Regions from separate parts of the Microvirgula aerodenitrificans DSM 15089 genome, predicted to be linked through region 2. Evidence: predicted binding sites of a transcription regulator. Region 2 holds the regulator's gene; each other region holds the start of a gene.
What was found. The regulator FNR, encoded in region 2, switches genes on or off when oxygen is low (the NO sensors DNR and NnrR bind a similar motif). The targets are predictions, from matches to a motif close to TTGATNNNNATCAA.

Region 1: the regulator FNR is predicted to act here: its motif matches at 1,938-1,951, upstream of Q352_RS0105845 (universal stress protein).
Region 3: the regulator FNR is predicted to act here: its motif matches at 1,512-1,525, upstream of Q352_RS0112360 (cytochrome-c peroxidase).

What each region holds. Positions count from the first base shown of each region.
Region 1 covers NZ_JHVK01000004.1:82,050-86,189, forward strand. The annotation lists gene glpK (glycerol kinase GlpK) at 1-111, opposite strand, end outside; gene Q352_RS0105840 (DeoR/GlpR family DNA-binding transcription regulator) at 341-1,129, shown strand; gene Q352_RS0105845 (universal stress protein) at 1,189-1,677, opposite strand; gene Q352_RS0105850 (SAM-dependent methyltransferase) at 2,025-3,227, shown strand; gene Q352_RS0105855 (dienelactone hydrolase family protein) at 3,229-4,062, opposite strand.
Region 2 covers NZ_JHVK01000002.1:296,565-300,704, forward strand. The annotation lists gene Q352_RS0103175 (RHS repeat-associated core domain-containing protein) at 1-656, shown strand, start outside; gene hemN (oxygen-independent coproporphyrinogen III oxidase) at 672-2,084, opposite strand; gene fnr (fumarate/nitrate reduction transcriptional regulator Fnr) at 2,188-2,943, shown strand; gene Q352_RS0103190 (flavodoxin family protein) at 2,951-3,415, opposite strand; gene Q352_RS19605 (DUF1853 family protein) at 3,412-4,140, opposite strand, start outside.
Region 3 covers NZ_JHVK01000014.1:19,041-23,180, reverse strand. The annotation lists gene Q352_RS0112370 (ribonucleoside-diphosphate reductase subunit alpha) at 1-512, opposite strand, end outside; gene Q352_RS0112365 (FlxA-like family protein) at 837-1,208, opposite strand; gene Q352_RS0112360 (cytochrome-c peroxidase) at 1,632-2,639, shown strand; gene Q352_RS0112355 (histone deacetylase family protein) at 2,808-3,851, shown strand; gene Q352_RS0112350 (GlsB/YeaQ/YmgE family stress response membrane protein) at 3,894-4,140, opposite strand, start outside.

The DNA.
Region 1 (4,140 bases), on a different contig from region 2:
GATCTGCGGCAGCTCCCGCCCGCTGCTGGCAGCGGCGTGGCCGTCGCGGGTGAAGGCAATGGCACGCGAACTGGTCGTGCCCTGGTCGATGGCCAGCAGGTATTCAGGCATTTTTCGGGCCGCAGGCAGGGATGGGCGAAGGCCCGATCCGGGTGGAGAAATGGACGTCGGTCATTTTATGTCAAACCTCGCCATTGCCGCCGTCTGTCGGTTTTTTCCTGGCGCCCTGTTTCGATTCCGAACCGGAACGCAGGGCAATGGTGCGGATGCTTTCGTTTGCGCACCCCTGTCAATCATGCTAAAAACATGTGATCCAAACGCAACACAAGATCCCAGCCAGATGAATCGCCTGCCGCGTCATGAACAGATCCTGAAGCTGGTACGGGCCAGCGGGTTCATGCCGATCGAGGAACTCGCCCGTCTGCTCGATGTCACGCCGCAAACCATCCGCCGCGACATCAATACCCTGTCCGAAGAAAACCTGCTGCGCCGTTTCCACGGTGGTGCCGCCCTCGGGCCCAGCGTCGAAAACGAGGAATACGCGACCCGCAAGGTCAAGAACCAGGCCGAAAAGACCCGGATCGCCAAGCTGGTCGCCGAGCACGTGCCGGACGACTGTTCGCTGTTCATGAGCATCGGCACCACGATAGAGGCTGTCGCACGCGAGCTGATCATCAATCACCAGCACCTGCGCGTCATCACCAACAACCTGAATATCGCCACCATCATTACCCGCCGCCCCGACTTCGAAGTCATCATTACCGGTGGCGTGGTGCGCAGCAAGGATGGCGGGCTGACCGGCATGGCGCCGGTCGACATGATCGAGCAGTTCAAGGTCGACTACGTGATCATGGGTGCCAACGGCATCGACAACGACGGCACGCTGCTCGACTACGACTATCGCGAAGTCCGCGCGACCAAGGCCATGATGAACAATGCCCGTCAGCGCTTCCTGGTCGTCGACTCGAGCAAGTTCGGCCGCAACGCGATGATGAAGGTATGCCATATCGGCGAGATGAACGCACTGTTCACCGACGACGAGCCGCCGGCCGAGCTGATGCCGCATCTGAACGAGAACAGCGTGCGCCTGTTCGTGGTCGAAGGTCAGCCGGCTCCCGTGCGCGGATAAGTCCCCCGCGCATTGCGGACAGCAGAACGCCGGGCCATGCCCGGCGTTCTGCTGTCCGCTTACAGCACCGGACGGCGCTTGCCCGGCGTGTGCTCGCTGGTTTCCGAACGCACCACCAGCAGCGGCATGTCGGCCTGACGCATGACCGACTCGGCCACACTGCCAAGCATCATGTGCATCAGTCCGCTGCGGCCATGCGTGCCCAGCACCAGCAGATCGGCCGGCACGCTGCGCGCATAGTTCAGCAGCCCGTCGGCGATTTCATCGCCACCACCCCAGCACTCGGCGATGAACAGCGACGGTTCCAGACCGGCGGCGCGAGCCTGCGCAGCGGCCCCTTCCAGCCGCGCCTCGCCGTGACGGTGAGCCAGTTCGGCCAGCTTGGCCTTGTCAGCCAGCACCACTTCTTCCAGTGCCAGTTCGAACAGATTGACGATATGCACCAGGTGCAGTTGCGCACCTGCCAGTTTCGCCACTGCGATGGCCTGTTCGAGCGCTTGCGACGCGTTGTTGCTCTCGTCGATCGACGCAACGATGTGCTGGTACATGAGGACTCCTTGGATTTTCACGATGACTGGACGCCGGCACGGCCCGATGCCCTGTCTCCACATCATTTTCCCATGATGGGGCTGCACCGGCCGCAGGCGAAAACACCTTCTCTCCCCCTGCCGGCCGACCGGGCCCGGCAACCGCTGTCACGGCCGGTTCATTAACGGCAGGGAAACCGATACGTGCGGGAATGATGGCAATGAGGATAACGCAATCCCCCGGCCCGCCGCGACGGCAGCTGTCATATTCGGCAAACGATTTGACGTGAAGCAAGCGCCAACCGTGACTATGCTCAAGTGACCATCGAATCGTTGTCCTCCGGCTTGAGCAGGAAAAGGAGACTGCCATGTTGACCAAGTCCACACTCGCAGCCGTTCTGGCACGGCTGACCGGCCCCGGCTTCCAGGTGAAATGGTGGGACGGTGATGTCCGCCGCTACGGCGGGGACGAGCCTGCGTTCAGCCTGAATTTCCATGCCGAACCGGCCTTCAACGCCGAAGATCCCATGGTATCGCTGGGCGAAGCCTATATGGATGGCGTGCTCGACTTCGATGGTGACTGGGATGCCATGCTGGGGCTGATCAACAGCAACCGGCAGATACTGGACGGCCCGCTGGCGCGGGTGGCCGGTGTGGCACGCACGCTCGACCGGTTGCGGCTGCGGGCGAGGCAGAAGGAAAACATCGCCCATCATTACGATATCGGCAACGATTTCTACCGCATGTGGCTCGATCCGGACATGAACTACTCGTGTGCGTATTTCGCCACAGCGGACATGACGCTGGAGCAGGCACAGCAGGCCAAGATCGACCATATCCTCGCCAAACTGTGTCTGAAACCGGGCGAACGACTGCTGGACGTCGGCTGCGGCTGGGGCGCCCTGCTGATCCGCGCGGCCCAGCGCCACGGCATCTGCGGCGTCGGCCTGACCCTGTCTGCGGAACAGGCCGACGCCGGCCGCGCACGCCTTGCCAAAGCCGGTCTGTCGGACCGGATCGAGATCCGGCAGATGGATTACCTCGACCTGTCCGGTGCCAGCGACCGTTTCGACAAGGCGGTCAGCGTCGGCATGTACGAGCATGTCGGTGAACGGCATGCCGCCCGCTATTTCGCCCGTGTCGCCGATGTGCTCGAACCGGGCGGCCTGTTTCTGCTGCATACCATCGTCGGCCATACCGACGATGGCAACACCAACCGCTGGGTCGAGAAGTACATTTTTCCCGGTGGCGAGATCCCGTACCTGCCGCGGCTGGCCGATACCGCCGCAAAAACCGGCTTCTTCCTGCTGACGCAGGAAAGCCTGCGCCTGCACTACGCCGCCACCCTGGCGCACTGGCGCGCCAATTTCGACCGCCATCTGGACGCAGTCCGTGCCCGTTTCGATGAACGCTTCGTGCGCATGTGGACGCTGTACCTGCGCGGCAGCGAGGCGTCATTCCGTGGTGGCGGGCTGGATCTGGGCCAATTCCTGTTCTCGCGCGGACTGGCCGCACATCCGCCGCGCCATCAGGCGCATCTGTACAACGGCGGGGAGCCGGTGCTGTGGTAGCTCAGGCCACGCCATGGCGACGGAACCACTCCAGCATGCGGCGCCAGCCATCCGTGGCGGCGCTTTCCCGGTAACTGGCCCGATAGTCGGCAAAAAAGGCATGCGGCGCATCGGCATAGATGACGATTTCGCTACCGCTGGCACCGATTTCCGCACGCATGCGCTCGACAGTATCGAGCGGAATCCCGCTGTCGGCCCCGCCATACAGGCCAAGCACCGGCACCCTGAGCCCGGCGCCGATATCGACCGGTTGCTGCGGCGTCAGCGCCGTGTGCTCACCGACCAGCCGGCCATACCAGGCGGCAGCGGCCTTCAGCGTCGGCCGGTGTGCCGCATACAGCCAGGCGATGCGCCCGCCCCAGCAGAACCCGGTAATGGCCGCACGACCGGTATCGCCATGGCTGTGGGCCGCGGCCCAGGCCAGCGCCGCGTCGAGATCGGACAGCACCTGCGCATCCGGCACCCGGCTCACCACCGTGTCCATGATGGTCGCGATGTCACTGATCCGCGACACATCCCCCTGGCGAAAATACAGTGCCGGCGCCACCGCGCAGTAGCCGAGCCGGGCCAGTCGGCGGCAGATATCCTGGATATGGGCGTGAATGCCGAAAATTTCCTGTACCACCAGCACGACCGGCCACGGACCGGGACCGGTCGGCATGGCGCGGTAGGCCGGCAGCGCGACGCCATCGGCCGCCGGTATCGTGACCAGTCCGGCAACCAGTCCGTCCGACGGTGTGGTGATGACCGTGGCCTGCGCAACCGGCTGCACGGCCAGCGCAAAACCGCCGGCGGCCAGCGTGGTCAGGAAATCACGACGGGAAAAGGGGGGCATGACGGGCACTCCACGGCGGCAGGCAATGTTTCCGGTATCGCCTTCCGGCCGGCGTACGTCAAGCCCGGCTTGCCGGTC
Region 2 (4,140 bases):
CATCCATACTGGCCAGTCTGGGGCTGGCGCTGGCGATCATCTCCGTCGCTACCGGCGCGGCCTCCAATCTGCTGGCCGGCTCAAGCCCTGGACAGGCAGCAACGCTGGGAAGGGTATCCTACGGCCTGGGGGTCGCCGCGAGTCTGGTTAGCCTGGTCCTGGGCGCCATCGGTTTCGGCGCATGGCGGTTGGGCAGACATCTGCGGAAAAACCCCGATTTTGACATGTCACTGAGAGTCTGGAACAAGGGGCCGGGCGTACAGACAGTCGGCATCCATGGCTCACCCCATGTGACGATCGCCGCAAACAAGCTGTTGCGCGCCCCCCAACTGGCCAGACGTATCCGCCCGCTGCTCGACGCCGACACGGACACCGTGTTGCTGGGGTCGTGTCACGCAGGCCAGGGCAACAGCATGTCCTCCGTCGCCCAGGTTGTCGCAAACCGGCTGGGCAAGACTGTCGTGGCCGGCAAGGGAACCGTTTCACCCGAGTACCTCTGGAAGTCGTTCACGCTGCACAAGCTGCCGTACGAGGACGTCCGGGTCTTCCAGGCTCAGGGCATGTGGACCTCTGCGCGCACCAGCCTGGTCAATACGGTCCGGTTCGAACAGCAGAGCACAGCGATTTACCTGAGGCAGCTGTACGCACACCATTGATACGGCGTCAGCGGCTCAGATCGTCTTCGAGTAGCGGGCGTGGGTCTGTTTCTCGCGCAGATAGCGGTCGAACACCATGGCAATGGTGCGGATCAGGAAACGCCCCTGCGGCGTCACGGCGATCCACTCGTCATCCAGCTCGACCAGTCCGTCAGCCTCGTATTCGGCCAGCCGGGCCATTTCCGGCGCGAAATACTGCTTGAAGTCGATGCCGAAACCCTCGCCCATCGCTTCCATCGACAGCGAGAAGCGGCACATCAGCGCCTGAATGATTGCCCGGCGCAGCAGGTCGTCGGCACTCAGCAGCAGACCGCGGACGATCGGCAGCCGACCTTCGTCCAGCATCGCATAATACTGTTCGAGGTCTTTTGCGTTCTGGTGATAGCTGGCGCCGACCTTGCCGATGGCCGAGGTCCCGATGGACACCAGATCATGGTCGGCATGGGTCGAGTAGCCCTGGAAGTTCCGTTGCAGCCGTCCCTGGCGCAGGGCCACGGCCAGATCGTCGTCCGGCAGGGCGAAGTGGTCCATGCCGATGAATTCGTAACCGGCATCGGTCAGCATCTGCACCGCCATCTGCAGGATGTCGAGCTTGACCTCGGCCGACGGCAGATCCGCTTCGTTGATGCGCCGCTGCGGCATGAAGACCGTCGGCAGGTGGGCGTAGTTGTACAGCGCCAGCCGGTCCGGACGGATGCTGAGCACCGTCTCCAGCGTACGCCGGACCGAGTCGACGGTCTGGTGCGGCAGGCCGTAGATCAGATCGAGGCTGACCGACTTGAAGCCGGACGACCGCGCGGCGTCGATGACCGTCAGCGTCTCCTCGACACTCTGTACCCGGTTGACGGCCTTCTGCACCTGCAGATCAAAATCCTGCACCCCGACCGACATGCGGTTGAAGCCCTGGGTCGCCAGCAGCCGCACCGTGTCGGCGCTGACCTTGCGCGGATCGATCTCGATCGAGTATTCGCCAGTGGGCAACAGGTTGAAATGGCGACGGATCGCGTCCATCAGCCGCTGCATCTGCTCGTCGGACAGGAAGGTCGGCGTGCCGCCGCCGAAGTGCAGCTGGATCAGGTCCTGGCGCGGCCCCAGCCCTTCGGCATGCAGCGCCAGCTCGCGTTCGAGATAACCCAGATAGGTATCCGCACGCGTCTTGTCCTTGGTAATGACCTTGTTACAGGCGCAGTAGTAGCAGACTGTATTACAGAACGGTATATGAGCGTATAATGATACTGGCTTGGCGCTGGCGCCGATTTGCCTTTGCTCAAGGCAGTGGCGATAATCTACGCCGTTGAATTCGGTGGTAAAACGGTCTGCCGTCGGATACGAGGTGTAGCGAGGACCGCTGCCGTCGAGGCGTTCGATCAACTCTCGGTCGAAAATGAACTGGGCGGGAGCCACGTTGTCGTGAATTGCTGTCGTCATAAATGGATAAACCTCTCAGGCAGTGAACCACTTTGCCTGAATCGTGCAGGGGCGCCTTTGATAGTCGTCAAGCCTGGCATGATAACAACCTGAACGGATCATCATGGCCGAACACAATCCGCTTACTGCCCACACGCTGAAGATCTCCTGCTCGAACTGCAGTCTTCGCGAATTGTGCCTGCCCATCGGACTCAATCGCGAGGAGATGAGCCAGCTCGACGCCGTGATCCGGCAGAGTCGGCGCCTGAAGCGCGGCGAGTACCTGTTCCGCGCCGGCGAGGCGTTCAAGTCCATGTTCGCCATCCGGACCGGCTTTTTCAAGACCTGCATTTCCAGCCATGACGGCCGCGAGCAGGTCACCGGTTTCCAGATGTCCGGCGAGCTGCTGGGCCTGGATGGCGTCTCCAGCAGCCTGCACGGCTGTGATGCGATCGCGCTCGAGGATGCCGAGGTCTGTGAACTGCCGTTCTCGCGCATGACCAGTCTCGGTCGTGACATCCCGACCCTGCAGCATCATTTCTTCCGGTTGATGAGCCGTGAAATCGTCCGTGACCAGTCGGTCATGCTGCTGCTCGGCAACATGAAGGCGGAAGAACGTCTGGCCGCCTTCCTGCTCAACCTGTCCCAGCGCTTCTCCGCCCGCGGCTTCGCCGCCAACGATTTCATCCTGCGCATGAGCCGTGAGGAAATCGGTTCCTTCCTCGGTCTGAAGCTGGAAACCGTCAGCCGCACGCTGTCGAAATTCCAGGCCCAGGGCTGGATCATTGTCGAACACAAGCACATCCAGCTGATTCAGCCGGAGAACCTGAAGACCCTGGTCGGCGGCTGCCAGCAGAGCATGCCGATCGCCACCACCTGAACCCGGTTCAGAACAGTCCCAGCGACAGGCCGAGCGCCAGCGTCGCACCGACCTCGGCCGCGCGCTCCAGCGCGGCCTGGTCGGGCTCCCCATGCACGATCAGCGGCTCGCAGGCCGGCGTCAGCGGATAGCCGCGCGCAATGCGTTCGATCGCGACTCGCGCCCCGCTGCCGTCATTGCCGGCACAGATCAGGATCGCATACGGCAATCCTTCCACCCGCCCCTGGGCCGGGTAGAACGTGCGATCGAAAAAATCCTTCAGCGTGCCGGCCATGTAGCCGAAATTTTCCGGCGTGGCGACAATCAGGCCGTGACAGGCCAGCAGATCGTCGATGCCGGCCTGCTGCGCCGGCAGCAGCCGCACGTCGATCTCCCCCTCGCCCGCCTCACTGGCCGCCGCCGCCGCGGCCCGCGCCAGCTGCAGGTTGCGCCCGGTCTGACCGGCCCACAGGATCAGCAGCTGCTTCATCATTCCTTCTCCCCGCCATCCAGCGCCGCGATGCGCGCCATCAGGGTGGCCAGCCGGCCGGGCTCCGGCCAGTGCGCCGGCACCACGAAGCCGCGCGACACTTCCTGCCAGTCGTCATCGCCGACGGCCTGCATTTCCGCCACCATCAGCGCCTCTCTCCTGCCCGCCAGCCGCGCCTGCAGCTCGGCGGCGGTCTGCACGTCGGCCCGGCCAGCCCGGGCCGGGGACAGCCAGTCGAGCCGGAGCAGGTGCAGATAGCGGCTGTCGGCCGCCCGTGCCGGCCAGGCCTCCCCCTGATGCCGCCACCAGTGCACCGGTTCGCCGCTGCCGGCCGGCCGGAACAATTGCCCGCGCAACACGGTAAAGGCCGGGCAGCCGGCGAAACCGGGCGGGAGGGTCGCCGCCGCACGCGCATCGCCGGCCAGCGCCAGCTGGCGCACCAGTTGCGCACGTTTCAGCGCCAGCGCATCGCGCAGGTCGGTCCCGACCCAGCACTGCGGCGCGACTTCCAGATAGAACTTGCACGCCATTTCGACATGGAGCGGCCGTCCGTCCAGCCGCAGCAGGAAATCGAACTCGCCGAGGGTATGCGCCTCGACCCGCACCGCGCGGTTGGCCGCCACCAGTTCAAGCTGCGCACTCCGCTGTGCCAGCCAGAAGGCCAGCAGCGCCTCGGCATGGGCGCCAAGGCGCCCGGTGCGCCGGGCCGCCAGCCAGTCCAGCAATAC
Region 3 (4,140 bases), on a different contig from region 2:
TCGTACAGGTTCTTCAGCGTGTCGCCAAGGATGGCGGCCGGGTCGGTATCGGCTTCCAGACCGATGCAGGCGGTATGCACCAGCGTGGCCATCCGGTCCAGATCCAGCGGCGCGCGGCTGCCGTCGGCACGGGTGACGTGCAGGGTGGGGGCGGCGGCCAGGCCCAGTGCCTCGCGGGCAGCGCGGCGCTCGGCGGCGCGGCGTTCGCGGTACAGCACGTAGGCGCGGGCCACTTCCTGCTCGCCGGCGCGCATCAGGGCCAGTTCAACCTGGTCCTGGATGTCTTCGATATGGATCGGGCCGCCTTCCGGGCGGCGGCGGATCAGGGCTGCCACCACGGTGGCGGTCAGGTGTTCCACTTCATCGCGCAGGCGGCTGGAGCCGCCGGCTTCGCTGCCGAGCACGGCCAGGAAAGCCTTGCTCAGGGCGACGGAAATCTTGTCAGGGGCAAACGGCACCACGTCGCCGTTGCGACGGATGCACTGGTATGAGGCGGTGGATGCGACAGACATCGTTGGGAGCTCCTTTGCTGGGACGCTTGTGTCGGCTGAAAACCCGTGCCAGGCAGGTTTTTACACAATATGTGCTGCTGTTTTCATAGTTGTTGCACAAATTGTAGTAGTCATTGTCTGTTCATGACAAGGCATGGACATAACGGTTTTCCAGCCGACGACGATATCCGCAGCGCGTTTTTCGCCTGCGTTCAAGCACTTGCGGGAGGGGGTGTTTTTTGTACGGGGTGTGGGGCGGATGCAACGGGTGACGGACGGCAGGGCAGAAACGAAAAGCGGCGGATCACGTGATCCGCCGCCTGGACTGCTGTTCCGCAACACTCCTCAGGCGAAGTCGTCGACCTGGGTGCCGGTGTTCGAGGGGCTGGCGACGCTGGCGGTCGGTGTCTTGACCTCCGTGCCGGGCTTGGGGTCCCTGGACGGTTCGGTGCCGCCCTGCTTGCCCTGGCTGGCACGTTCCTTCTCCAGCCGGGCGATTTCGGCCTGCAGCATCTGGATCGACGCCTCGATGATGCGCTGCTGCTTCTCTTTCTCTGCCGGCGACAGCTTCGCGTCCTTCAGTTCCTGCGCCTGCTTGTACAGATCCTGAACCTGCTGCTTCAGGTCGGCGATCTTCTTGCCGAGGCTGTCGGTGGCGCCGGTCGACATTCTGGTCGACGAGGCCGAGCTGCTGAGGTTGACGGAAATCGAGGTCATGTCCGGTGCGTCCTGTGATTCGTTGTGCCTGTTATCGACCGGATGCGCCAGGTATTTAATTTTTTCTGTTTTGCAGAATGAAGAATTGAATTAAAAATGGCGTGTCAGGACAAATTTATTCTTTTTTTTATCTGTCAGGCATAACGCCGTTTATTTGCCGTAAAACATTGGCTGTTTCGGTTTTTTCATTCGGCGATAGCCAATGTTAATCGAAGTGATTTAAAAAATTTATAACAAAAAATTCTTTTGTAATCAACGTGTTGATTTTGCTGTTTGCCTGATCCGGTCGATAGCCTGAGCTTGTTGATTTCGGTCAATACTGTGCATATTGAAAGCCAATAGCATTTTATGCGGATGGACTAGCTATTGGCGCAATAAGCCAATAGATATTGGGTACGACGTCGTGAATCAAGGAGGCCGTAAATGAGTAAAAAACTATTTCAGATTGGCGCGATTGCCAGCGTGATGCTGACTGCAGGCTGGGTATGGGCAGACAGCGCAGCAGGGGACGAGCCGATTCAGCCGATCGCCCCGTACAAGCTGACGCAGCCGGCCAAGGCCGAACTGGGCAAGAAGCTGTGGTTTGATCCGCGGCTGTCGCGTTCCGGCTTCATCTCCTGTAACTCCTGCCACAACCTGAGCATGGGCGGTTCGGACAACCTGAAGACCTCGATCGGCCACAACTGGCAGAAAGGCCCGATCAACTCGCCGACGGTGCTGAACTCCAGCCTGAACCTGGCGCAGTTCTGGGACGGCCGGGCGAAGAACCTGCAGGAACAGGCCGGCGGCCCGATCGCCAACCCGGGCGAAATGGCGTCGACGCATACGCTGGCGGTCGACGTGCTGCAGTCCATCCCGCAGTACCGCCAGGAATTCGCCAGGGTGTACGGTTCGGACAAGATCGATATCAACCGCATCACCGACGCGATCGCCGTGTTCGAGGAAACGCTGGTCACGCCGAACTCGCGCTTCGACAAGTGGCTCAAGGGCGACAAGAAGGTGCTGACCGCCCAGGAACTGGCCGGTTACCAGCTGTTCAAGAACAGCGGCTGCGTGGCCTGCCACAATGGTCCGGCCGTCGGTGGCGCCTCGTTCCAGAAAATGGGGCTGGTCACGCCGTACAAGACCGACAACCCGGCGATCGGCCGTGCCGCGGTGACCGGCAAGGATGCCGACCGCTTCAACTTCAAGGTGCCGACCCTGCGCAACGTCGAACTGACCTACCCGTACTTCCACGACGGCGCGGCGGCCACGCTGTCCGAAGCGGTGGACACGATGGGCAAGCTGCAGCTCGGCAAGCAGTTCACCAGGAGCGAGAACGCCAATATCGTGGCTTTCCTGAAGACGCTGACCGGCGACCAGCCGAAGATCGACATGCCGATCCTGCCGCCGTCGGCTGACAACACCCCGCGCCCGCATCCGTTCGACTGACCCGTCGACCGGCCAGCCGGCAACAGGCCCCGCCCGCGAGCGGGGTTTTTTGCGTCGGGCCGGCTTCCTGATCCAGGGCAGCACATTTTGCCTGCGGGTGGCGTAGGGTGAATGCATGCCGCCGACGCGTCGCCGGGTGGCCGTTTCTCTATGGGAGTGTTTTTTCCGATGCTGACTGTGTACACCGAGCAACATCGCCTTCAGCATGGCAATGCCGAACTGGTGGATGGCACGCTGAAACCGTGCTTCGAGAACCCTTCGCGCGCTGACATGGTACTGGCCGAAGTCGACCGGGCCGGATTCGAGCGCATTGCGCCGACCGACCATGGCAAGGCGCCGATCCTGGCGGTGCATCGCGACAACTACGTGCGTTTTCTGGAGACGTTCTGGTCGCGCTGGACCGCGCCAAGCCGGCGCTCGAAAACCGGCCGCACCTATGATGCGCTGCCGCTGATCTGGCCGACGCGCTGCTTCCGCCAGATCGAGCCGCAGGACATCGACGGCCAGCTGGGCTATTTCTCCATGGACGCCGGCACGCCGGTGACCGCCGGCACCTGGCCTGCCGCCTACTGGTCGGCGCAGACCGCCCTGACCGGTGCCGATCGCCTGCTGGCCGGCGAGCGGGCCGCGTTCGCGCTGTGCCGTCCGCCGGGGCACCATGCCGCGGCCGACGTCTTTGGCGGCTACTGCTTCTTCAACAATGCCGCGATCGCTGCCCAGCATCTGCGCGACAGCGGGCTGGGCCGGGTGGCGATCCTGGACGTCGACTACCACCACGGCAATGGCACGCAGCAGATTTTCTATGACCGTGCCGATGTGCTGTTCGTGTCCATCCACGGTGACCCGCGCACCGAGTTTCCGTTCTATCTGGGGTTTGCCGACGAGCGCGGCGCCGGGGAGGGGGAAGGGTGCAACCTGAACCTGCCGCTGCCGGCCGGCAGCGACGTTCCGACCTGGATGGCGGCGCTGGAACAGGCGTGCACGGCGATTGCGGCTTTCCGGCCCGATGCGCTGGTGGTGTCGCTGGGGCTGGATACCTATGAGGGAGATCCGATCTCGACCTTCAAGCTGAAAACGGCCGATTTTCATGCCGTCGGCGCCCGGCTGGCCCGGCTGGGCCTGCAGACGCTGTTCTGCCTGGAGGGCGGCTATGCGGTCGGACCGATCGGCGAGAATGCCGTCAGCGTGCTGAACGGCTTCGACGGTCACTGAGTGAAACGGCGGCGGCCGGGACAGGAGCCCGGCCGCCGGCATTTACTTGAATATGCCGACCATCTTCAGCAGGAAGATCAGCACCACAGCCCCCAGGATGCCGAAGACCAGCCCGGCAATGGAGAACCCGCCTGCGGCATAGGCCGAGCCGATGCCGAGCAGATCGCCGAAGATCCACTTGCCGAGCGCCGAGCCGATAATGCCGACCAGAATGTTGGCGATCGCACCCTGCTGGGCATCGGTGCCCATCACCTTGCTGGCCAGCCAGCCGATCAGTGCGCCTGCCAGT